Regions from separate parts of the Photobacterium makurazakiensis genome, predicted to be linked through region 1. Evidence: predicted binding sites of a transcription regulator. Region 1 holds the regulator's gene; each other region holds the start of a gene.

Evidence for each region. The regulator PurR, encoded in region 1, represses purine synthesis genes. The targets are predictions, from matches to a motif close to TNANGNAAACGTTTNCNTNA.
Region 2: L4D09_RS20820 (formate--tetrahydrofolate ligase) is a predicted target of PurR. The motif match lies at 1,533-1,552, and genes of this name have one in related genera.
Region 3: purL (phosphoribosylformylglycinamidine synthase) is a predicted target of PurR. The motif match lies at 1,052-1,071, and genes of this name have one in related genera.
Region 4: L4D09_RS23010 (NCS2 family permease) is a predicted target of PurR. The motif match lies at 734-753, and genes of this name have one in related genera.

What each region holds. Positions count from the first base shown of each region.
Region 1 covers NZ_JAKJSJ010000043.1:49,776-51,985, reverse strand. The annotation lists gene purR (HTH-type transcriptional repressor PurR) at 290-1,303, shown strand; cyclic di-GMP riboswitch class I at 1,508-1,612, shown strand; gene L4D09_RS18810 (TfoX/Sxy family DNA transformation protein) at 1,741-2,210, shown strand, end outside.
Region 2 covers NZ_JAKJSJ010000051.1:22,751-24,960, forward strand. The annotation lists gene L4D09_RS20820 (formate--tetrahydrofolate ligase) at 1-1,474, opposite strand, end outside; gene flhA (flagellar biosynthesis protein FlhA) at 1,814-2,210, opposite strand, start outside.
Region 3 covers NZ_JAKJSJ010000010.1:90,453-92,662, reverse strand. The annotation lists gene purL (phosphoribosylformylglycinamidine synthase) at 1-885, opposite strand, end outside; gene mltF (membrane-bound lytic murein transglycosylase MltF) at 1,176-2,210, shown strand, end outside.
Region 4 covers NZ_JAKJSJ010000061.1:15,345-17,554, reverse strand. The annotation lists gene L4D09_RS23015 (PhoX family protein) at 1-586, opposite strand, end outside; purine riboswitch at 829-928, shown strand; gene L4D09_RS23010 (NCS2 family permease) at 1,027-2,210, shown strand, end outside.

The sequences.
Region 1 (2,210 bases):
TCTTATCCATAAATAATCCTGATTTATTAAGACAAGAAACATTGCACTCTTTGCTACACTGAGTAAAATGAGAGCGCAAGCGATTACACTATGCAACAATTGAAACCCTGTAATCGCGATAGAATATGAATACTATAAGAAACGAAGCCGCCCATTCGTGTCGCGGCCTTTTGTCGTTTCTGTTATCTGTACTCAACAGAACAGTGAACTGTTTTAGCAGTGCACTACTCTATTGAGTAAAGCTTAAAATTACCTAGGTCATTTGACCCTTATTATTAGAAGAATAAATATGGCAACGATTAAAGATGTTGCACGTATGGCTGGTGTCTCTACAACCACCGTCTCTCACGTGATTAACAAAACGCGATTTGTCGCAGAAGCAACGCAGAAAAAAGTACTGTCTGCAGTTGACGAGCTAAACTACGCTCCGAGTGCTGTGGCGCGTAGCTTAAAATGCAACACAACCCGTACTATTGGCATGTTGGTTACAAAATCGACCAACCCTTTCTTTGCTGAAGTCGTACACGGTGTTGAAGAGTACTGTTACGGTGCTGGTTACACGCTTATCTTATGCAACACAGAAGGTAACCTTGAGAAGCAACGTGATTATTTACGCATGCTGGCTGAAAAACGCGTTGATGGTTTGTTGGTCATGTGCTCAGACTTGGATGAAAACCTACTCGGTCTATTAGAGCGCCAAAAAGACTTGCCTATGGTTGTCATGGATTGGGGACCAGAAAGCCCTCATACAGATAAAATTCAAGATAATGCTGCGTTAGGCGGCTATGTTGCGACTAAGTTCTTCATTGAGCATGGGCATAAAGCTATCGGTTGCTTAACAGGTCACAGTGATAAAACAGCTTGTCGTGAACGCTTAAAAGGCTTTAAAAAAGCCATGTCAGAAGCCGAGCTGGAAGTCGAATCAGATTGGATTTTAGAAGGCGATTTTGAATGTGAATCTGCAGTTGAAGCCGCTAACAAGATCATTGCAATGGACAAACGTCCAACGGCGATCTTTTGCTTCAATGACATCATGGCGATGGGCATGATCAGTACATTTTCACAAGCTGGTATTCGTGTACCTGAAGATATTTCAATTATCGGCTACGATAATATTGATTTAGCACCGTACTTTTCTCCACCGCTAACCACTATTCACCAGCCTAAGCGCCGTCTTGGTAAAACAGCTATCGAAATTCTGTTGGAGCGAGTGAAAGATAAAGAGCATGAGCACCGTATATTTGAAATGATACCAGAGCTTGTGATTAGAAAGTCAGTGATAAACCGAAACACCAATTCGTAACAAGCCAATAATCACTCGAGATAGAAACGGAGGCTTTTCCTCCGTTTTTTTAGTCTTATCCCTATGCCTTATTAGAATAAACACTCAACTTTGGGTGTTTTTTATAATTAAATAAATACAAGATAAAATAATTTATGGGAGCAAGGTCACGCTATTAAAAGTGGGAGCAGGTTCAAATTTTGCTTCTGCGATATTCTTAAACAGTCACGAACAAGGCAAACCTTTCGAAAGATTGGGACGCAAAGCTTCCGGCCTAAGAGTCCATAGTTTTCAATAACTAGTTCGACTTAAGGTAGCGGGGTTGCCGATGGATATAGCAATAGTGATCAGGCGTCATATTTTACATGATTCTGACATTACTCTTTTGTTAATTTTGCTAATCTGAAATCCTCGCTCTGTTGTTAGGTGACCCTAGATTTTTTTCACCGAGAAGAAGCATGGACAAACCAGTACTTAAAAATTCATTACGACTGTTTAGTTGTTTCAACAACGTAAAATCACGCTCGATGTTTGGCGGATTTGGCATATTCGCAGGTGAAACAATGTTTGCACTCGTTGTTAACGACAAACTTCATCTTCGTGCCAATGCTGAAAACGAACAAGATTTTAAACAGGCAGGCTTAAAGCCATATATTTATAAGAAACGTGGATTTCCTGTTGTTACCAAGCATTTTGCAATTCCAGATGAATGGTGGGAAGACACAACTAAAATACTTAGCCAAGCTAAGCGCTCTCTTGAAGCGGCAAAAGAAGACAAAGAAACAAAAAGTAAGGCAGGACCTGAACGTATAAAGGATCTACCTAACTTACGGCTAGCAAACGAACGTATGCTTAAAAAAGCTGGGATTATCAGTGTCGACGCCCTATTTGAAGCCGGTTCTTTGAATGCTTTTAGAGCATTGCAAGA
Region 2 (2,210 bases), on a different contig from region 1:
ATAGTTCAACCCCGCGACCACCGTAACCCACTTCAGCGATGGTCATTAGTTTCTCTTCCAACGTTTGTTCCAAGCGGTACAACGGCCTGAAGTTCGCAGGTTGTTCACAGGCTTTAATGACCGCATCTGCAAGTAAAGTAGCGCCTTCTCCACCTTTACCAAATGCTTCACTGATTGCGACGTCAACATGCACATTGAATGTGGTGTTTTCAATCATCGCTTTTAGTTGGTTAAGCTCCGCATCGGTATCTTGTGGGAATCGGTTAATTGCCACAACCACAGGTACGCCGTATTTAGCTGCATTGTTAATGTGCCATTGAAGGTTATCAAAACCAGCAATCAATGCTTTTTCATCGGGTGAAAAGATGGCATCTGGTAGCCCTTGGCCTGGACGAAGGTCATACAAACCAGAGTTCGCTTTTAACCCACGTAATGTGGCAACTACCACCGCACAATCTGCACCACGGCCAGCTTGTTGAGCTTTGATGTTACAGGCTTTTTCAAAGCCCATGTCTGAGCCGAAGCCACCTTCGGTAATGGTGAACTCACTCAGCTTAAGCGCGATACGGTCTGCAATGATTGAAGAGTTACCATGTGCGATATTGGCAAATGGACCGGCGTGGATCAGTGTTGGTACACCTTCCAGTGTTTGCATTAAGGTTGGCTCAATGGCTTCACACATGGTTACGGCCATCGCCCCAGCAACTTGTAGGTCTTCTGCTGTTATTGGCTGACCATCAAGGTTATACGCGAGAACAACACGGCCAATACGCTGACGCATATCAGCCAAATCTTTTGATAGCGCTAGAATAGCCATTAGCTCTGAAGCTGCAGAGATATCAAAGCCATCATTACGGGCGATGCCATTAATTGTTTTGCCAGCTTCGTTATTGCCCACGGTGATCATACGCAGTGCGCGATCGTTATGGTCCATTACGCGCTTCCACACGATACGATTAATATTAATACGTAAGGCTGGCATACCCGTTTTTTCAGCAAAAGTGTCGTAACCGTGACGCTCTTCATGGTAAAGGCGTGCATCAATGGCCGCTGCTGCCAAGTTGTGCGCAGCCGTTACGGCATGAATGTCGCCCGTCAGGTGCAGGTTTAGCTTTTCCATTGGCGCTACTTGGCTAAAACCACCACCTGCTGCACCGCCTTTGACACCAAAAACCGGTCCCATAGAAGGCTGGCGAATACACGCCATGGTTTTTTTATTACGTTTGGCTAGGCCTTGAGCAAGACCGATAGTTGTGACGGTTTTACCTTCACCAAGCGGAGTCGGTGTTATTGCTGTTACGACAACAAGTTTCCCTTCTTTATGATCTGAAAGGCGTTTAAGCACTGAAGGTTTAACTTTTGCTTTCAGGGTGCCTTGTGGCGTCAGATCTTCTGAGAGAAGACCTGCCTGTTGGGCGATGGTATCAATTGGGGTGAGTGTGGTCTCACGGCAAATTTCAATATCACTTTTCATGGGCGCCATAACCTCGCTTAGGTAACTACAGATATATTGCGCAGAAGGGTTTTACAGGTTGCGCAAACGTTTGCGTTGGGTTTATACCATAATTTTATCATGGGTAAAGGGGTAAATGCCGATATATATATCACTTGTTTTAGTATTCTTTACAGGAATGTTACTAGTAGAATGTGGTGTAACTTAAGCTCGTTGATTTATAAGGAAACTTTTCGTGTTGCTGCAATGTAGCCAGAAATGAGGGCATGAGAAAATGGAAATGTGTTTGATGTTTTTTTGACCGTTAATGTGGCGGTTCGCTCGACTGAATATCTGGTTTCAGTCGAGCAATAGGGAAGCTTATCCAAGGTGTCCTAAAACATTAATATTACGATCTTCGGGTATTTCATTGTAAGACAGCACAACAAGGCCTTTCGCAAATGTACGGGCATAGCGTGCGAGCAATGGCCGTAATTGAGGCGTAACGAGCAAAATGGGTTTGAAACCATTTTGCTTTAACTGCTCTTTGACTGCCGGCATGTTTTGCTGAAGTTGAGCGAGCAACGTCGGTTCTACGGGGAAACTATCTAAGGTCGTTTGCCCACTTTGCTGCGCTTTGGTTAATGACGTTAAAAGCATTTTTTCAAGGCTATCGTTCAAGGTATAGATATTAAAATCTTTTCCTGAACCCAGTAAATTGTTAGTCAAAACCCGTTTAATACCACAGCGAACATCGGAGGCAATTAAAATAGGATCT
Region 3 (2,210 bases), on a different contig from region 1:
CGTTTCTACTTTCATCAAGATATGTGCAGCTTCTTGATGGTAGTTATATTGACGAGATTCTGGGTTCGGGAAGAAACGACCCACTTCAGAGCCTTCCATTACTGCGGCATTATCTTTGTATGCCGACAGAACGTGCTCGTTATTCTTCTCGTAGGTGTTTTTGATCATCTTGAACAGTGACTTTTCTTGATCAACACCGTCGATCGTCCAGTCAGCATTAAAGATTTTATGACGACAGTGCTCTGAGTTAGCTTGAGCAAACATCATCAGTTCGATGTCATTCGGATTGCGACCAAGTTTAGTGAAGTTTTCCACTAAGTAGTCAATTTCGTCTTCTGCTAACGCCAAACCCAGTGTTACGTTTGCTTCTTCTAGGGCTTTGCGGCCACCAGCAAGAATATCAACCGATTTCACAGGTGCAGGTTCAGCTTGAACGAATAAGGCTTGTGCTGCTTCAAACTCACCGAAAACCACTTCCATCATACGGTCGTGGATCAGGCCTTTCAGCACTTCAATGTGTTCATTCGTTAGTGTTGCCGTAGTTTCTACGTAATACGCTGTGCCGCGCTCTAAGCGTTTAACATTGCTTAAACCACAGTTGCGGGCGATATCAGTTGATTTAGAAGACCATGGCGAGATAGTTCCCGGACGAGGCGTAACCAGTAACAGCAAGCCAGTCGGCTCGTGCTCTGCAATCGTTGGACCGTAGGTAAGCAGGCTTGCAAGCTTACTTTGCTCGTCAGCATTCAGCGGTGCAGATACATCAGCAAAGTGCATAAACTCAGCATAAATGCCTGACACAGGCAGATCTAATTCGCGGCAACGCTCTAGTAGCTTATTAACGCGAAACTCAGACAGTGCGGGTGAACCACGCAAAATTTCCATGTGCGAACGTCTCTCGATTAGCAGTTGAATGAAGGTGATATTGGCCTAACCCCCAGCATTATTCTGGGATAATTACGTCAATTTCACCTCGCTTTACAAAATATTCAAAGGCGATGTGCTCATGATGTGGCGTAGTATAAGGGAAAAAAATTTGTGACGTAACACCTGACGCAACCGTTTGCGTGTTTTTTTTTCAATTGTTCGAAAAAAACTGATAATTTGCCGATAACTTTGCGGATCCGCTGAGCTTTGGTATAAAGAACATCCTACTATTACGTGAGCATAGTTTGTTGAGCATTAACCGACCGATTATTCAGCTACAGCGTTTTACCGCTGTACTCTTTAGCCTGCTGTTATTGAGTGGCTGTCTCTGGCAAGAAGAACCTCGCACCGATCTTGAGCGTATTCGAGAAGATGGTGTGCTTCGTGTCGGAACACTCAATAATCAACTCTCTTATTATATTGGCAGTGAAGGTCCAACCGGCCTTGACTACGAAATTGCTCGCCTTTTTGCCGAGAAGCTCGGCGTAAAGCTTGAAATGAAGCCAATGTTCACCTTATCTCGGCTTTTTCCTGCCCTTGAGCGTAATGAGGTCGATCTGCTTGCCGCTGGCTTAACCATGACCGATGAGCGCTTAGCAAACTTTCGAGCTGCACCGGCTTATTATTATGCCAGTCAAAAAGTCGTTTATAAAAAAGGCCAGTGGCGCCCTAGAAGCCTGAGTGATCTTGCGCAGAATAAAGGCAGCTTTACCATTGTCAAAGGCTCAAGTTACGAACTCACACTGCAAGCACTTAAACAGCAATACCCAACATTAGAATGGAATGCTGTTGAAGAAACCGATAATGATGAATTACTACGTCAAGTTGCAGCGGGCGAATTAGACTATACGATGGCTGATTCTGTTGAAGTCGCACTCAACCAACGAATTAATCCCGATGTTACGACAGCCCTTGAACTCACCGAAGATGAACCCATTGCTTGGTTTATCAATCAAACCAGCGATGACAGCTTATATGGCTTACTCATTGAATTTTTTGGTGATATCCAGCAAAGCGGTGAACTCGCTAAGCTTGAAGAGAAATATTTAGGCCATGTCGACACGTTTGATTACGTTGATACCCGTGCTTTCTTACGCGCACTTGAGAGTACGCTTCCCAAGTGGCAAGGGCTCTTTAAACAATATGCTAACGAATTTGACTGGCGCTTAATCGCGGCGCTGTCGTATCAAGAATCACACTGGAACCCTCGAGCTGTTTCGCCAACAGGAGTGCGCGGCATGATGATGTTGACCCTACCGACAGCGAAATCAGTAGGAGTACAA
Region 4 (2,210 bases), on a different contig from region 1:
CAGTAATACGACGGTTTAGGCGACCTTCTTGATTGATCACCCACTTACCGTTTTTCTTATGAAGCTCAACCACAGAAATACCATGTGCTGCTTGAGACTTGAGTACATCATCAGCCGTTAAGTTTTTCCCTTGGTGAGCAAAAAGGTAAACGTGATTGGTATACTCATTATTCACTGATAATACGGCGCGATCATCGCTGATTTGAAAGAACGTCATACCATCGTTGTTGTCGCCAAACTGCTGGAGTTGTGCGTTGCTGTCTGCACCTTGAGTAAAGCGTGGTGCATTTTTGAACATTGGGTCACCCCAAGAGATAAGAACATCCGCTTGATAGCCTTTAGGGACGACAATATCATCTGCAGTAGAAGCCGGAACCGCGTCAAAACCCAGCAGATGATTATTCGTTTGTTTAGTACTGGCGATAGCTTGTGCAATTGGTGCAGAAGCAAAGAAAGCCACAGTACTTGTTGCCGTGCTTGCTTTTAGAAACTGACGGCGATTAACACCTTTACGAATAATATCATTGAACTCTGGCTCTTCTTTACGCGGGTGTAGAAGGCTATCTAGGCGATCAAGACGACTCATTATTACTTCCTTTTTCTTATTAATTCCAACGGATAGTCGTTGGTGCTTGAAGCTGTTTTGTGCCGTTAATCGTAAAGCGGTATTGTTTCACTTTTGTTAATAATTGATGACGGAATTTTGATTTTATTAGCAAGAAAATGAAAACGGTTGCGCAACCGTTTGCCTTGATTTGTTTCAAAATGTTTCAATAATGACCGATCACACTTTTCAGTATTGTATTTCTTCCATATCACTATAAAATCCGCGCCAAAGACGGATTCTATTGTATATTTTTGGTGATATGGACCAAAAGTTTCTACTTCGAGGCCTATTCTCGAAACTACAATTGAACATGCTAGCGATATTGTAGTAGCTAGCGGCTGATCCAACCCTTGAATATCAATTTGATACCTGTCTTATACCCAAGTGACAACTACTTTTAACATCTTAGGATCTTTGTTGTGAATCTGGATAAGATATTCAAGCTTACGGAACGTAAATCAACGGTTTCAACTGAAATTTACGCTGGTTTTATTACTTTTTTGGCCATGAGCTACATTCTTGCCGTTAACCCAGCTATTTTGGGTGATATTCCGGGGATGGACCGCGGAGCACTTTTCACAGCGACAGCGTTGGCTTCAGCATTAGCAACCTTAGTCATGGGCGTATGGGGTAATTATCCGGTCATGTTAGCGCCGGGCATGAGTATGAACGGCTTTTTTAAAGGCATTCTACTCAGTGGCTCTATTGCTCTGGTTTGGCATGAAGCATTATTGGGTATATTCCTATCTGGTATTATTTACCTAATTCTTAGCATGACCTCGATTCGTAAGACTTTGATCGAATCTATTCCAGAAGATCTTAAGCTAGCCATTTCGGTGTCACTGGGCTTATTCATCGCATTCTTAGGGTTGAAAAACGCAGGTATCATTGTTTCAAACCCTATTATCTTAGTAAGCCTAGGTGATGTAACGAATCCTCAAGTTGCGATTGCGTATATTTCAACCTTCATTGCTTTAGCGTGCATGATTCGCAATATTAAACTTGCGACCTTCATTGCTTTTGTCTCTGCCATTGTATTAACCATGCTTGCTGATTTCTTTATGGGCACCAGCAATGCACCAATTCCTGATTCTTTATTCTCGTTGCCACCAAGTATTGCACCGACATTTGGGCATATTTTTAACTTTTCAGGCTTTACACCTGAAAAGCTATTTGATCTATTTTTCATTGTACTTATCTTCTTAATTGTCGACTTCTTTGATGGTTTGAGCACCATTGTTGGGGTAGGGCGCGATGCTGGTATTATTGATAAAGACGGTAAGGTTCCAAATGCGAAGTCGGCACTGGTTGCAGATGCAGGTGGTACGGTTGTAGGTGCGGTATTAGGCACAACTTCTGTAACAGCATTCTCAGAGTCTGGCATTGCGTCATCGCAAGGTTCTAAAACAGGCTTGAGTGCGGTTGTAGTTGCAGGATTGTTTTTTGTCTCATTATTCCTTTATCCGGTGTTCTCCATCTTCTCTGCTGCAATGGTTGCGCCAGCAATGGTTGTTGTGGGTGTTTACATGATTGGCCGTATTGCAGATATCAGCTGGGACGTTGTTGAAGTTCGTATAGCATCTTTCTTTACCATTATGTTCAC